DNA from 3 places in the Chryseobacterium sp. CBo1 genome. Region 1 is predicted to be linked to each of the others. Evidence: riboswitches for the same ligand, from Rfam matches in the RefSeq annotation. Region 1 holds a riboswitch; each other region holds the start of a gene.
The links. A riboswitch is a leader RNA that binds a small molecule or an ion and turns the genes downstream of it on or off. The one in region 1 is predicted to bind thiamine pyrophosphate.

Region 1 (5,732 bases):
TTTACTGTTTCAACTTCTTTTCCTGTGAACCCGATTAAGGTTACTTTGTTTCTTAGTGACATAACTTTGTATTTTTAAAATTAATATTCAGATAAGAGACGTTCACTTGTTTTCTCAAATCTCTGTTGCAAAGATTCATCGGTTTGAAAATTTTAGTCGGTAGAAAACTATTTAAATTCGTTTGTAGTCGTTTGAAAACGGGTAAGGCGATTTTATCAAGCTATGTTATTTTGAATTATGATTAACTTATCTTTATATTTGAGAAAGGCAGAATTTTATTTAAAGTATTATATAAATGGATAACTATATTAATTACGAATTTTTCAATTACCTAAATAGACATATAAATGGCTTAATAAAAATTGGAATTACTGTTAATTCTGTCCCATTCAACTTTGAAGACTTAGAGCATTTTGGAAAAGGTGTTTTAAGATTTTATATAAATGTAGAAATGAATGACTTTGAAAGTTTAACAAAGGAAGAGCAAATAATTGCAAATAAATATTTTTACAATTCTGATCAATTATCTGGTAGTAAGTATTATTCTTTAACTTATAAACCAAACAGCTCAGGAATAGATTTAGATGAAATTAATCAATTTTCATATTGTTATTCTTTTGCTGTACAAATCATTAAAAATATAATTGCAAATCATACTGATAATTGCTCTTTCAGCTATAAGAATTTACTTGATGATCCTCTCTTCAAAATAATAAATAGATATTTAGAAGATACAAAACCAGAATTCTATAGAAGAGACTTTGAAAAAAAATATTCGAAATTATATAATCGTATATTTGAATTTGATAAAATGTGGTATTCAAAACTGCAAATAAAATCTAAAGATTACATAGATTTCAAATTTGAAGAAATTTTACATGAAGATAAACTTCAAATACAATCAATAGAAATAAGTCAATTATTAAGATTATTCTTAATTGAATCAAATACCCCGTTTAGTTTTCTGTTCAATAACAATATTATCATTGATAAAAAATCATTAAAACATGAACTATATGTAACTAAAAATGAATCTTTTAAAATATTACTAAAACACATTCAATTCTAATAATTTAAGCGAAAGACAATGGCTATAATAATTAGGTAATGCTTTTTTACTTTAATTAATAATGAAACTCACACTTCCTTTTTTCTTCCAACTCCCTCCTAAAATTAGAATGCTGTGTCGCCGTAAAATAATCACAAAACACCTGATAAACTGCAGAATCGGTATGACTTGCTTTTATTCCTAACTGGAAATAAATCTCCAAAATCTGATGCGACAAACTTTCTACCAAATCTGAAGAGTAATCATGAATTTCAGACTGCTTTTCAGAAATAATTAGCTTGGAATCATTTAATAAAGATTCAATTTCATCTGCAAATTCAATGATCTTTTCCATTGCTACTTCTATTCTTTTATTGAATAAATCCAAATCAAGATGAGGTCTTGTTTTAATCGCTTCTTCAGAAAAATGAGAGGCCATCCCGAGATAATTGACCAATAAAGTCAAATCCGCAAATATTCTGAAAGGAATTTTATCCAAAACATCATCCGTAAAAAACTCATCATAAATAAAACTGTAATCTTCCGATACTTTCACATTTTCAGCTGTAAAAGAATACGTTCCGGTTGCTTTCATGCCCATCGATTTCCAGTTAGGAATAATTTCAGCCTCACTTTTAGGAATAACAAATGACCGGATAAGTTCATTCCCAAATTCATCAAGTAAAGAATTTCCGTTTTCTGTTAATTGGGCATTTAAAGTAAAGTGGCTCAAATGCGGTGCTCCGGTTGCAAAATGCCAAAGTCCATTAACCAGAAAAGTTCCATCCGTTTGTTTTTCTGCTTTTCCGCCGATCATTCCGCTTCCTCCGAAACAAGTTTTCGAATTGGAAAAAAGTTCATTAGCAATCTGGGGTTTTAAATTTCTTGAGAAAAAATTGGCTCCCGAACATAAAGTGAGCATCCAGCCTAAGCTTCCATCTGTTTTTGACCAGTTGAATAAAACAGATAAACCTTCTCTTAACCGTAATCCCAATCCGCCATATCTATTCGGAACCCAAATCTGAAGCAGCCTTTCTTGATGAATTTGATTGATAATTTCAGACGGAACTTCAGATACTCCCTGCATTTTTTCTCTTAATTCTTTATGCGAAAACATTGCTCTGATATTATTTTTGAATGGTTTTTATATTCATTTTGATCTTTTTCATTTTATATCTCGCTGATTAAGCAGATTTTGCAGATCATTTAAAAAATCTGCGTGAAAATTTAGCTGTCAAATTCATTCAACAACAGCTACATTTTTTTTTAACTTAATAATTTTGCGCCATTCTATATAACCGGAAATGGCAACAATAAATAAGAAAGCCGTCAGAATTGCGTACAGATAAAGTCCTTTATGAATTAACAACGGAATCGCAATCATGTTGCTCATGTTCAGTAAAACCCAATTTTCGATTTTTCTTCGAGCCATCAACCACATTCCAGCCCAAGCGAATGCACTGACCAAAGAATCTAAAATCGGAACATCAGAATCGGTAAACTGTGTCAGAAAATACCAGAAAATACTGAAAGTTCCTACTACAATTCCTACAGTAATCAGTTTTTCTTGATTTGTGGTTTCAGAAATAGCCGTTTCCGTTTTTCGTTTGCCAAACTTCCAGTAGAGCCATCCGTAAATACTCATCACGAGATAGTAAAGATTTAAAGTAAATTCCGCATAAAGCTTTGCGAAAAACATCACATAAAGTGATAGTAAAATTCCGGCAATACCGAAAAGATAATTGTTTGAATTGTTTTTTCTAGCTAATAAAACCTGAACTACTGAAAAACAGACACCCAGCCATTCCTGCCAAGTGGTTTGTTGTAAAATTTCCTGCATCAAATTAACTTATATAAAATTAAATGATGAGATGATAAATCAAAAAATCCCTACGTCGGCATTATCCGAATCAGGTGTGGAAAAATTTCCCGGGTATCATCTCAGCCGCTATTGCAGCACCCCATTGATGCCGCAAATGTGAGACTTTTTTTTGGAAAATAAAAGGCTTTTACTTTTTGCTTGAAAAGAAATTTATTTTTTTAATGAAAGCAGCGAGTTTGTCATGCTGAAAGCATCTCAAAATCATTACTTAGATTATTACAGAATGACAAACACAATTATTAAATTTTCTAACTTTAAAATATCTTCTTTTATCGCAATGTTCGCAAAGATTTTATTTAAATTGTTTGCGAATATTTTTCCGTTCGCAAAGGCACTCTGTTCAGCAAAGGCTAATTGCGTTCATAGCTGAGTGAAACGCCTTTGCGAACGAAAAATGTTTTCAATTTACATCAATATTCTTTGCGTCCATAGCGTTAAAATTAATTGGAATTGAAATTCTTTTATCTCTACATTAAAATTTAGCCGTTTACAAACGGATATTTTGTACCTTTAAAATTCAAATAAATTTGTTGTGAAAAAAACCATCAAAAGGACGTTCAGAGTTTCAAAATATGTGATTTATAAAGAAACATTAGTTGATTATAAAGAACATTTCTGGTCATTTTTGGGAGCATTTTTCGGGATCGGACTGATTGCATTTCTTCAGTCCCATTATTTGTTGCAGGAAGAAAATGTATTTCTGATCGGTTCTTTTGGAGCATCAAGCGTTTTGATTTATGGTGCAATACAAAGTCCGCTTGCACAGCCAAGAAATCTTGTTGGCGGTCATGTACTTTCAGCTTTGGTAGGTGTCACCGTTTATCAGATTGTTCCGGATATTTTATGGCTTTCAGCACCTTTGGCAGTGGCATTTTCGATTGTTTTAATGCAATACACCAAAACTTTACATCCACCGGGTGGAGCAACTGCTTTAATTGCCGTAACTTCTACAGGAAAAATTCCTGAACTTGGTTATTGGTATGTAATTTCTCCGGTACTTTCGGGATGTATTATTTTGCTTTTAGTAGCTTTGGTTTTCAACAATATGACTAAAAACAGAAGTTATCCTGCACACAGCAGATTTAAAAGGTTATTAAAGAAAAAACACGAACACAAACTGAAAAATCATTAATATGGAATGCATTGAATGTGGCGAGAAAATTATCGGCAGATCCGACAAAAAATTTTGCAACGACGCTTGCAGAAACGCTTTCAACAATAAACAAAACAAGGATTCGAGCAATCTGATGCGAAACGTAAACAACAAACTTCGCAAAAATTACCGCATCCTGAGTGAAATTAATATCGACGGAAAAACTAAAATCGCAAAGTCTAAATTAGATGGCTTAGGTTTTGATTTTAATTATTTTACGAACATCAAAGTCTATAAAAATGGTTCTGAATATAAATTTATTTATGACCATGGCTATAAAATTCTTGAAGAAGATTATGTTCTCATTGTAAAAAATTAATCTAAACACTGTAATGAAAGAAACTGTCTTAATAACCGGTGCAAGCGGAGCCATTGCAAGAGCGCTTTCAAAAAAACTGGAAAATGAATACTCCATACGGTTTTTAACAAGAAAAAAAGAAGCCGAAAACGAATTTGAATGGGATCTGGAAAATCAGATCATTGATGAAAAGGCTTTTGAAAACGTAAGTCACATCATTCATCTTGCCGGAGCCAATATTTCTGAAAAACGCTGGTCGGATGACCGAAAAAAGCAATTGATTTCAAGCCGTGTAGATTCTGCCAAACTTATATTAAACACTTTAAAAAATAAAAATTTAAAGTTAAAATCTTTTATTTCAGCTTCCGGGATTAATTTTTACGGAACAAAAACAACCGACAAAATCTTCACAGAAAACGATGCTTCAGGAAATGATTTTTTGAGTGAAGTTGTTGTAGTCTGGGAAAAAGCTGCTGATGAATTTAAGGAACAAAACATTGCCGAAAGAGTTGTAAAAATCAGAACTGCTGTTGTTCTTTTCAAAAGCGAAGGTGCATTAGCAAAAATGATGACTCCTATTAAATTAGGGATTGGTTCGCCACTTGGAAGCGGAAAACAATATATGCCGTGGATTCACATCGATGATATTTGTTCGATTTATGAATTTGCTTTGAAAAACCCTGAAGTTGAAGGTTCTTTTAATGCTACTGCTCCACAACATACAACAAATGAAAATTTAACGAAATTAATTGCTGAGGTCTTGAAAAAGCCTTTATTTATGCCTAATATTCCAAGCTTTATTTTAAAACTAATTTTTGGAGAATTGGCAGATGCTTTGCTGGAAGGTTCGAGAGCTTCTTCTGAAAAAATTCAAAAGGCTGGTTTTGAGTTTAAATTTCCTGATTTGAAAATGGCTTTGGAGGATTTGTTGAATAAATAATGTTGCTTTTGTTTTTAAACACAAAGGACAAATATTTTTTAAATCCTAACTGTTTTAAGTTCGCAAAGGCGCTTCACTTAACAAAGAACACTGAATTTTTTCAAAGTTAATTAGTAATATAAAATAATAAAATATAGATGCAAGAGACGAATGTAAGTATCGAAAAAACAGAAATTTTATCTGACAATTGGTACACTTTGAAGAAAGTAACTTTTAACATCAAAAAACAAAACGGAGAAACCGAAACTCAAAGCAGAGAAGCTTATGACAGAGGAAACGGAGCCGTTATTCTCCTTTATAATATAAGTTTAAAAAAAGTAATTTTAACCAGACAATTCAGACTTCCGACTTATATAAACGGAAATACGGACGGAATGTTGATTGAAGCGTGCGCAGGTCTATTAAATGATA
Region 2 (5,732 bases), on a different contig from region 1:
GTCTGAACCTGAAGTTCGCTTTCAGCAGAATTTTTAGACACACTTTTCTGAGTACTGATAAAATTGACCAGATCATCCGACGCAACCTGATAATCTGAATGAAAAGCAATCTTGCTTGAAGGTGGAAGAATACTTCCGTTTTCAGAATTGATAACTGCCTTGGAATTTTCGAGTGAGAAAACACCAAACTGCGGAACTACAACTGTTCCGAATTGCTTCAGATATTCTAAAATGTAAGCTGAAATATTCATTTGACCGCAAATTTATGACTTTTTCGTGACTTTTTGAGAGATTTATTTTGAGTTTAAAATGTTAAAATCATAAATGAATATTGTTGTTTAGTCTCCCACAGATTACACTGATTTACACAGATTTTATTTAATTTTAAATTTAAATCTAATAAAAAAGACTGCCGAAACAGTCTTAAAAAAATTTAATTAGAAAATCTAACTACTATATAAAATGTAAAATGGTGTCTTATTATATTACTGAATCTTCCAGCTGATTCCGAACATAAAATTGGTTCCTGCCTGAGCAAAATAAATCGGACCGTTATAAACATAACCGTTATTCACATATTTCTGATCGAAAATATTATTTACCAAAAGCTTCAAAGCAACATCGTGTTTCGAAATTTTAAACTGATACTGTGCATTAAAATCTGTAAGAAGATAATCCTTCAGCTGTAAATCGGCAGTTTCCGTATTATCCAGATACTGTTTTCCTACATACTGATTCATCAAAGAGAACTGAAAGTTTTTCGTGGGATTAAATTTCAAACTTAAATTGGCAATAACATTAGGTGAAAAAGAGATTTCTGTATTTCCAAGGTTTGTTGTTCCTTTTTCATTTTCAATTCTGAAATCCTGATTTTTGTTCTGGCTTAAACTTACATTTCCGGAAACTTCCCATTGTTTTGAAAGTTTCGCCAAAGCGCCCACCTCAATTCCTCTTCGATAACTTTTCCCGGAATTGGTTCTGATAAATTCTCCGATGTTACTGATCTGTCCGTTTAAAACCAACTGATTCAGATAATACATATAATAAAGGTTTGCGGTAAAAGCAACCGGACCAAACTGTTTTTCAATACCCGCTTCGAAATCGTGCAGTTTCTCTGCTTTAACATCATTATCGGAAATTAAATCATCTCTGTTCGGCTCTCTTTGCGCATGAGCATAAGAAACAAATACTTTTCCGTTTCCTAATCTATAATTGATTCCCGCCTTCGGATTGAAGAACAGCCAGTTCTTTTTCAGATCTGCACCTTCACCATCACCTTCCATTAAAATTTTGGTGTCATAATCGATATTTCTCAATTGCAAATCTCCGAAGAATTCAAAATCATTTACTTTCACCAAAGCTTTTGCAAAACCTGCAACTTCATTCTTCACCGAACGATTTCGGTAATACTCATGTTGCGGAATTTCAGCAAAGAAAACATCTTTCACGTTTCCATAATGTCTTCCGTAATATTGGTTTCCAACAACTCCAAAATTCAGATCCAGATTGTTGAATTTCCCATATAACGTAGAAACGATCCCATAAAAATCATTATTCAGCCATTTTTTTCTGATAAAATCTGAATATTCGTTTCCGTTAAAATCAGGCAAATTATATCTTGCATAAGGATCACCCTGTTTGTAGTTTTCATAATAGCCTCTTCCTTTTGTGTAATGAAGCGTTGTTTCAAGATTCCACTTTTCGTTTAAACCTTGCTCCCAAAGTAATTGATAGTGATTTTGTCTGTAATTATCCGTTTCGTTATCATAAAAACCAACTACATTTTCCCAGTTTGCATCATAAATTGCTCCTGACAAATTGGTTCTTGGGTTGGTTTCCCAGGTTTGTCTGTCTACGCCATTCCAAGCTTGGTATGTTTTTTCTTTTCCGCCAAAAGCCATCAGGCGAAGTTTTGTTTTTCCTTCTTCAAATAAAGCAGTGAAGTTGTAAGAATTCAAATCCGAAGCAGCTCTATCAATATATCCGTCAGAATGAATGTTGGTATATCTTCCCATCACAGAAATACGGTCTTTCCAGAATTTTCCGGAACCTATTTCCGCAGAATATTTGTAGGTATTGAATGAACCGTAACTGTCATCTGTTTTAAAATAAAACTTGTCTTCCGGTTCTTTTGAAATCACATTGATGCTCGCTCCGAAGGCAGAAACACCGTTGTTGGAAGTTCCAACTCCTCTTTGAATAACGATTTGCGACGCAGAGCTCGTTAAATCCGGAACATTCACAAAAAAAGTTCCCTGGCTTTCGGAATCATTGAACGGAACGCCATTCATCATGACATTAATTCCCCTTCCGGCAACTCCACGAATTCTAAAACCGGTGTATCCTACACCATTTCCTGCATCGGAAGTTGAAATAATTGAGATTTGATTTTTCAGAAGAATCGGTAAATCCTGTCCGAGATTTCTACTGTCGACATCTTTTTGAACATTGATGATTTCTTTTGCGACAGGAAGTCTTTTGGTGAAGTTTACAGCTTCAATATCTCTGGCTTTCAGAGAATCGGAATTGTGAGTTTGTGCAAAACTCAGTGAACTTGCGGTAAGTCCTAAAAAAAATAATCCTTTCATTCTTATAAATTTTAAAAATTTAATGGAATAAAAGGGGCGATTATGATATAAGTAATGAGTGATTGGTAATAAGTAATTTATTGTATTACTAATTGCTTATTATTCATTGCTCATTTTCAAATTTCCCTAAACAGCATTACCTGTTCCAGGTTCATTGGGTATAATCTCAGCTCCGATTGGGGCACCCCTTTAATTTCAGCGGCAAAATTACAAAAAATATTTAAACCTAGATCAACGAAAACATTTTCGTCTAAATTTTTATTTAAATCTAATACGAACGGTTGTCGGAATCGATATAATAATAATTTTTATCGTCTTTGGTTACTTCAAACATTTTTCCCAATTTCCAGCTGTAATTTCTTTTTATATCTGAATATTCAAAAGGAATTACAATTTTATTATTGACATCAATCACTCCAAATTTATCATTATAAGTGGCAACAATCATAGGATTGGCAACATCATCTCCCTCCATAATATAGAGATACTGATAATCAGGATAAATTGCAAACTGGCTGCGATCTGAAGGATTTTTAAACTTTGAATCTTCAATAATCCCATATTTTCCGTGAAGAATATAGGCATGGAATAATGCTTTCTGCAACGTAAGATTACACTTTCCCAAATCATCATTTTTATACTGATAGACCCTTTTTCCGGATTTATTGATCCTGAAAGTAATTCCGTTTTTCTCAACAGTTGCAAAATCATTAGTTCCGAACTTTCTGATTTTCTCATTCGGAGAGTTCAGAAGATTACAGTCTTCACCAAAAAACATCACCAAATCATATTCCGGCTGAATCACAAATCGGCTCTTCTGATTAACAAAACCAGATTTTCCGTTCTTTTTTTGCGGAATCAGCAATGGTATATTTTCATTAACAACCGGTAAATCAGATCCCGATTTTTTTGAAACCTTTGAAGAAACAGCAGTTTTCGATTTAGCTAAACCTTTACCTTTCAAATACTTAGACTGAGCAGAAGCAAAAACAGCTAATGTTATAAAAAATCCAAGTTTCAGTTTTCCTAAAATCATCACTCAATGTATTTTGTGTCAAAAATAGAAAATATAAAATTGATATTTATATAGAATCTAAATAATTTAAACCAAAAAAAAAATTAAAATTCCGTATTTTTGGGAACATTTTTAAGTGTTTGATATAGAAAAACATTTTAAAGAATTGATTTTTGACATTACAGTTATAGGAACCGCCATCTTTAATAGGTTTAAAAACAAAATCAAACAACACTTAAAATTTACAGATTATAGCTCATTCGCTACAAATACCGCAAGGATTAAACACGACATTGTTCTATGGTCTATTTAAATTTGAAAAGACTTCTATCATTATGAATATTTATCAGGATTACATCCAAGAAATCGAGGAAAGAAAAACACAGGGTCTTCACCCAAAACCAATCGACGGTGCTGAATTGCTAAGCGCAATTATTGAGCAGATTAAAGACACAGCTAACGAGCACAGAACTGATTCTCTAAAATTTTTCATTTACAATACTTTACCGGGTACAACAAGTGCTGCAGGTGTAAAGGCTAAATTTTTAAAAGAAATTATTCTTGGCGAATCTGTGGTTGAAGAAATCACTCCGGCTTTTGCTTTTGAGCTTCTATCTCACATGAAAGGAGGTCCGTCAATTGAAGTTTTACTTTATTTGGCTTTAAGTAATGATGAAGTTGTTGCAAAACAGGCTGCTGAAGTTCTTAAAACTCAAGTTTATTTGTATGATGCTGATACAGCTCGTTTGAAAGGAGCTTACGAAGCGGGTAACGCTATCGCTAAAGATATTTTGGAAAGCTATGCAAAGGCAGAGTTTTTCACTAAACTTCCGGAAGTTGCGGAAGAAATCAAAGTGGTTACTTTCATCGCTGGTGAAGGTGATATTTCTACTGATTTATTGTCTCCCGGAAATCAGGCGCACTCTCGTTCAGACAGAGAATTGCATGGAAAATGTATGATTACTCCTGAAGCTCAGGAACAAATCAAAGCTTTACAGGCTCAACATCCCGATGCAAGTGTTATGTTGATCGCTGAAAAAGGAACAATGGGAGTTGGTTCTTCTCGTATGTCGGGTGTAAACAACGTAGCGCTTTGGACAGGAAAACAGGCAAGTCCTTATGTACCTTTCGTAAACATCGCTCCGATTGTAGCTGGAACAAACGGTATTTCTCCAATTTTCTTAACGACAGTTGATGTAACCGGAGGTATCGGTATTGACCTACAAAACTGGGTGAAAAAAGTTGACGAAAACGGAAACCCTGTTCGTAATGAAAATGGTGACATTGTTTTAGAAGAAAAATATTCTGTTGCTACAGGAACTGTTCTAACAATCAATACCAAAGAAAAAAAATTATACAACGGAGAAACTGAACTGAAAGATATTTCAAAATCATTTACTCCTCAAAAATTAGAATTTATCAAAGCAGGTGGTTCTTACGCCATCGTTTTCGGTAAAAAAATCCAGACTTTTGCGGCAAAAACTTTAGGAATTACAGCGCCGACAGTTTTCGCTCCTTCTAAAGAAATTTCTATTGAAGGACAAGGTTTGACGGCTGTTGAAAAAATCTTCAACAGAAATGCAGTAGGTGTTACTGAAGGTAAATTATTACATGCAGGTTCAGACGTTCGTGTAGAAGTAAACATTGTTGGTTCTCAGGATACAACAGGTTTGATGACTGCTCAGGAATTAGAATCTATGGCTGCAACCGTGATTTCTCCAATCGTAGACGGAGCTTATCAGTCAGGTTGCCATACAGCTTCGGTTTGGGATAAAAAAGCGCAGGCGAATATCCCTAAATTAATGAAATTTATGAACGATTTCGGAGTGATCACAGCTCGTGACCCGAAAGGTGAATATCATGCAATGACCGACGTTATTCACAAAGTTCTTAATGATATTACGGTTGACGAATGGGCAATCATCATTGGAGGTGACTCTCACACAAGAATGTCTAAAGGGGTTGCTTTCGGAGCTGACTCCGGAACAGTAGCTCTTGCTTTGGCAACAGGTGAAGCTTCAATGCCGATTCCTGAATCTGTGAAAGTGACTTTCAAAGGAGACATGAAAGAGCACATGGACTTCCGTGATGTGGTTCACGCAACTCAGGCTCAGATGTTGAAGCAATTT
Region 3 (5,732 bases), on a different contig from region 1:
ATAAAAAAACCGAGCAGATTGATTGAATCTCTTCTGCAAGCAATTCAAAAATTTACTGTTTTAAAAATAAGATTTGAATCAGATTAATATTTATTATTTTTCCAGATAAATTTATTAATCTGGCTTATTTCACATTATTTTTGCAAACATAGTTAATGAATCATATGATCAATTTATACCGCAAAACGGCTATTATCGAAGGAATTTCCTATCTAATTTTACTTTTTATAGCCATGCCTATAAAATACATTTTCGATATTCCGGAACCTGTAAAATATTTTGGCTGGATTCACGGAGTTTTATTTTTGTTTTATATGGCTGTATTGATCATCGCTGCTGTGAATTACAAATGGAGTATCAAAAGAATTGTGATCTACGTTATAGGGTCTGTATTACCTTTTGTACCATTCATCTTAGATAAGAATTTAAAGAAGGAATATGCTCAAGCTAAATAAAAATGAGAGTATTTCTACTCCCATTTTTATATTTTTTTAAAAATTTTAGATTTACAATAAATTTCATTTTTTTAAAAGCATGTTAAAGAAAATTTCGCTTTAAGCTACCAAACTTTCAAATCATACGCCGCCTGCCAAAATTGAAATTCAAGACGTGAAGCGGTTACAAATGCTTCATTCATTCGGTTTCTTATTTCCAGGGTTGTATTTTCAGCAGCTTTATTGCAAATTTCGATTGCTGTTTTAACAGCATTGGCAAAATCTTCTCCTCCATACGTTTCAATCCAGCTTTGGAAAGGATTTTCTGATGTTTGTTCAAGATTTAAAATATAATCTCCTACTTCCTTATAAATCCAGAAACAAGGTAAAGTTGCAGCCATCGCTACTTCAACAGGTTCAAAAGCGGCCGTACTTTTTAAAAAATGAATATAGTGATGACAAACAGGCTCTAAAATTCCTTTGCCTGAAATTTCAAATTCTTTAAAATAAGATTCGTGCAAAGCATTTTCAACAACAATCGCATTTTCGGCAAATCTCATATAAGTCAAGGCATCTTCAACCTGATGAGCCTTGCTGCCGATCATTGCCAAAGCTCTTCCGAAATGCTCAAGATACAATGAATCCTGCGCAATGTAAAACTGAAACTTTTCTTTTTCTAAGCTCCCATCTGATAATTCTTTAATAAAAGGCATTTCGATGATATCGTTGTAAATATTGTCAATAGATTTCCAGGCATTTTCAGACCAATTCATTTTTGATAAGTTTTTGAGGATTAAAAAAGTGATTTAAAGGGCCGTTTCCTTTTCCGGTCTGCACATCGCTTCCTTTAAGAACTGCTTCAGAAACATAATACTGAGCAAAAGCTACCGCTTCATCCATCGATTTTCCACGGGCTATAAAAGAAGCAATCGCAGATGATAATGTACAACCCGATCCGTGTGTGTTTTTGGTGTCAACTTTTTCAGATTTGAAAGTCTGATAATCGTTTTGATCATTATACAAAAGGGAGGTAATCATTTCTGTTTCCAGATGACCGCCTTTCAATAAGATATTTTTACAACCTAATTCTTTTATTCGCTCTCCTGCAATTTTCATATCATCCAAATTTTTCACCTCCATCTTTGCTAAAATCGCTGCTTCATCCATATTCGGAGTAATGATATCTGAAATTGGGAATAATTTTTCAATAATGGTTTCAATCGTCTTTTCCTCGATCAACCGATGTCCACTTGTTGCCACCATTACAGGATCGAATACAATCGGTACTTTTTTATATTTGGCTAAAGTTTTTACAATCGTTTCAACCAGTTCCGGAGTATGAACCATCCCGATTTTAATGGCATCAGGAAAAATATCGTCTAAAATTGCTTCAATTTGTTCCGAAACCGCTTCTACAGGTATCGGGAAAATATTTCTTACGCCTTGCGTATTTTGTACAGGCAAAGCAGTCAAAACCGAAGTTGCATAACAACCCAAAGCCGAAATAGTTTTTATATCAGCCTGAATTCCTGCTCCGCCGCTTCCGTCGAAACCCGCAATGGTAAGAACGGATGGATATTTGTATTTTTTCATTTTAAGATTTCATTTTTTAGATTAAAAGCTGCTTTTTGAGGATTTTCGGCACTGCAAATTTCTGATACAACTGCTATACAATCTGCTCCCGCCTCCATGACTGATTTTGCATTTTTAAAATGAATATTTCCGATAGCAACTAAAGGTTTTTCGGTCAATTGCCTGATTTTCATTAAACCTTCCAATCCCCATTCCGTAACGGTATCTGTCTTAGTATCTGTTCTGAAAACAGGACTGATTCCTAAATAATCTGAAATAACTGTCTCCCAATTTTCTAATTGTTCCAAATACTCAATTGAATAGCCAATTATCCTATTTTGAAAAGAATTTTCTCTTAAAACTGTTGGTTGGGTGTCATTATTTCCGACATGAATTCCGAAAGCATCAATTTCTTTGGCAACAAACGCATTATCATTGATGATTAAAGGAATTCCGTGCTTGTCAGTAATTTCTTTCAGACGAATTGCTTTTTCAAGAAAATCTAGATCAGAAGCATTTTTCTCACGCAACTGAATGAGGTCTACTCCACCTAAAATTGCCTGTTCGGCAACATCCAAAAAATTTCTTCCTTTACAGTCTGTTTCTGAAATCACAAGGTATAATTGATAAGGAAAAGATTGAATCAGACTCATTTTTTAGAAACTTTTACATTTTCGAAAAATTCCTGTTCGGAAATATTATAAAGCTTATCTAAAATATTCATCTGAAGACTTCCCGGGCCTGCCGAAATTTTTTCAGCCAATTCTCCTGCAATTCCTAAAAGCACCATCGCAGCAACTGTTGATTCTGTTTTATTCTCAGCAATTGAAGCAAAAGCTCCGACAATAGCCGAAGCCGAACAACCCAATCCTGTTACTTTTGTCATAAGCGGATGTCCGTTTTCAACGAAGTACATTTCTTTATCATCGATGATAATATCTGTAGCTCCCGAAATACAGACTACAGACTGAAAGTTTTCAACAAGATATTTTGCGGCGGTAATCGCTTCATTACTTTCCGCTGTACTGTCGACTCCTTTTGTAATGGTTTTATTGGCTTTGGCTAAAGCGATAATTTCTGAAGCATTACCTCTGATCACAGTTGGTTTAAACTCTAAAAGCTTTGATAAAATTTCATCTCTAAAAGCTGTTGCTCCCGCTCCGACAGGATCTAAAACCCACATTTTTTTGGTTTGATGAGCTTCTTCTGCAACAATTAGCATAGAGTCAGACCAATATTCATCAAGTGTTCCGATATTAATGACTACAGCATTTGAAATAGAAACCATATCCTTTATTTCAGATTTTGCATGAGACATAATAGGCGATGCTCCTACTGCTAAAAGTGCATTGGCGGTGTTATTCATGACCACAAAATTGGTGATATTATGAACAAGCGGTGACTGATTTTTTACAGATTGAATGTAATTCCAAAGATTATTTTCCATTAAATTTATTTTATAAAAATGCTTTAGGAAAACAAAACAGAATAAAGAAAGAAAAACATCAAAGACCAATGTTTTCTTGCTTTTCCCTACGTCGGTGTAAGCCGTATCAGGTTCAAAGGGACTCTCTCAATTCTTTTCAGAATACCCCTAAAGCTTACAACAAAGATACAAATGTTTTAGAATTAAATCTTAAAATTATCCCTACTACATCTCAAATTTTATAATGGTTGAGCTTTTTCTCACACCCTTTTTAATATATGATTAACATCAGGAAATACCTTTTCTATTCATAGTTTTTGTATGTTAGCATTGGAAAATATAATTTATAAGTCTCAATTCAGAGATATTCACCATTATCAAATCCAATAAAATGACTGAAGAACAAAAAATTAAAGTAAGAGAACTCAATAACCAGATTATACAAAATAAAAATTACAGATTCAATTCCTGGCTTCCTGTTCTGGAAGATCCCAATACAAGAAGTTTAGAAGAAATAAAAGGCAGAATGTCTGTAATGAATGCCCTGATTAATATTTCTTTTGAAGCACCAATAAGCTACATCAGAAAATGGATTGAAAAACACAATCTCACCTCTCATCTTTCTAATTGGGAAAATGAAATTTTACTAAAAGATAATGAAGAATTAACAGATTACGAGCTCAATTCTCTACGTTGGTATCTTGAAGGACTCTGGGCTTTGATGTGGGCAACAAAAATGATTGCTGATCTTGACGAAAACCAATGGTATGGCGAAAATATGGCTATAATGCTACCCAATCTTGAGCAGGAAGAAAGCAATGAAAAAATCGATCAGTTGTCTGAACTGAGAACTGATGATGAAATTTATAATATGCTTGATCTTTACTACCGTTTTCATTGGTATTGCGTAGATGAGAGAATAAAAGGCGTAGAAGCCAAAATCAATGAAGGGCTGGTTTACGAGAGAAGAAAAGCTCTGGAATGGCTCATGAATAAAGAATCTGATTGGGATGATATTGAAATGGGAACGTAAAGAATATTTAATATTCATTAAACAATAAATCTACCACAAGCTCGTTGTTTAGGCAATTGTAAGATTTTTATTTCTCAGATTTATGATTAAAAATCAATATTCAGAATTTATTTTGTCATTCATTTAAAATAAAAACTTTCATCACTATTAAAAAATAAACTAAAAAATTGATACACAAAACATCCTTAAAAGCCGCAACCACTATCGCTGCGGTATGTTTCAGCGCAGTCGTTTTTGCACAGCAGAAATATTCGGTCAGCGGAACGGTAAAAGATCAAAAAAATGGTGAATTACTGATCGGTGTCGCCGTAAAGGTTGCGGAAGATCCTACCATTTCTGTTATTGCCAACGAATACGGATTTTACTCGCTTTCGCTTCCTAAAGGTTCATATACTTTGGTTGTTTCAAATCCCGGATTCAAAGATTTTCAGCAAATCGTGAATGTTGAAGATGATGTTAAGCTGAATCTTAAGCTCAGTCAGGAAAACGGAGAAAGGGTAAAAGAAATTGATGAAGTGGTAATTTCTGCCGTGAAAAAAGACAAAAATCTCACATCTGCACAAATGGGAACCGAGACTCTGAGCATTAAGCAGATTGATAAACTTCCCGTTCTGTTTGGTGAAAAAGATGTGATGAAAACCATTCAGCTTTTACCCGGAATTAAAAGTAACGGTGAGGGAAGCAGCGGTTTTTCTGTAAGAGGTGGTGCGACCGATCAGAATTTGATTTTACTGGATGAAGCAGCAGTTTATAATGCATCGCATTTACTTGGATTCTTCAGTACCTTCAACAGCGATGCTTTGAAAGATGTGAGTATCATCAAAGGAAACAGTCCGGCTCAGTATGGCGGTCGACTTTCATCAGTTTTAGATGTGAAAATGAAAGACGGAAACAATAAAGATTACAACGTCAACGGCGGAATCGGATTAATCAGCAGCAGATTAAGCGTTGAAGGACCGATTCAGAAAGAAAAGTCTTCATTTATTGTTTCTGGAAGACGAACCTATGCGGATGTATTTTTAAAAGCAACCGATGATTTTAAGGACAGTAAATTATATTTTTATGATCTTAATTTAAAAGCCAATTATCAGATTAATGATAATAACCGTTTGTATTTATCGGGATATTTTGGAAGAGATGTTTTAGGTTTGGGTGATACATTTTCAACCGATTGGGGAAATACGACAGCAACTTTGCGTTGGAACAGCATTATCAACAACAAATTATTCTCCAACACGTCATTCATTTACAGCAACTACAATTATAA

Region 2: another riboswitch for thiamine pyrophosphate. It lies ahead of BA768_RS06955 (TonB-dependent receptor); the one in region 1 lies ahead of pnuC (nicotinamide riboside transporter PnuC).
Region 3: another riboswitch for thiamine pyrophosphate. It lies ahead of thiM (hydroxyethylthiazole kinase); the one in region 1 lies ahead of pnuC (nicotinamide riboside transporter PnuC).

What each region holds. Positions count from the first base shown of each region.
Region 1 is NZ_MAUH01000005.1:70,487-76,218, forward strand. Features, by position in the region: gene BA768_RS04935 (single-stranded DNA-binding protein) at 1-62, opposite strand, end outside; gene BA768_RS04940 (hypothetical protein) at 296-1,069, shown strand; gene BA768_RS04945 (hypothetical protein) at 1,125-2,165, opposite strand; gene pnuC (nicotinamide riboside transporter PnuC) at 2,289-2,891, opposite strand; TPP riboswitch at 2,919-3,022, opposite strand; gene BA768_RS04955 (HPP family protein) at 3,463-4,062, shown strand; gene BA768_RS04960 (hypothetical protein) at 4,064-4,402, shown strand; gene BA768_RS04965 (TIGR01777 family oxidoreductase) at 4,416-5,321, shown strand; gene nudK (GDP-mannose pyrophosphatase NudK) at 5,459-5,732, shown strand, end outside.
Region 2 is NZ_MAUH01000008.1:84,674-90,405, forward strand. Features, by position in the region: gene BA768_RS06950 (hypothetical protein) at 1-251, opposite strand, end outside; gene BA768_RS06955 (TonB-dependent receptor) at 486-2,588, opposite strand; TPP riboswitch at 2,693-2,786, opposite strand; gene BA768_RS06960 (WG repeat-containing protein) at 2,857-3,624, opposite strand; gene BA768_RS06965 (bifunctional aconitate hydratase 2/2-methylisocitrate dehydratase) at 3,939-5,732, shown strand, end outside.
Region 3 is NZ_MAUH01000056.1:168,960-174,691, forward strand. Features, by position in the region: gene BA768_RS18610 (winged helix-turn-helix transcriptional regulator) at 1-26, shown strand, start outside; gene BA768_RS18615 (DUF3817 domain-containing protein) at 156-455, shown strand; gene tenA (thiaminase II) at 560-1,207, opposite strand; gene thiD (bifunctional hydroxymethylpyrimidine kinase/phosphomethylpyrimidine kinase) at 1,194-2,027, opposite strand; gene thiE (thiamine phosphate synthase) at 2,024-2,659, opposite strand; gene thiM (hydroxyethylthiazole kinase) at 2,656-3,453, opposite strand; TPP riboswitch at 3,520-3,612, opposite strand; gene BA768_RS18640 (DUF4272 domain-containing protein) at 3,824-4,465, shown strand; gene BA768_RS18645 (TonB-dependent receptor) at 4,633-5,732, shown strand, end outside.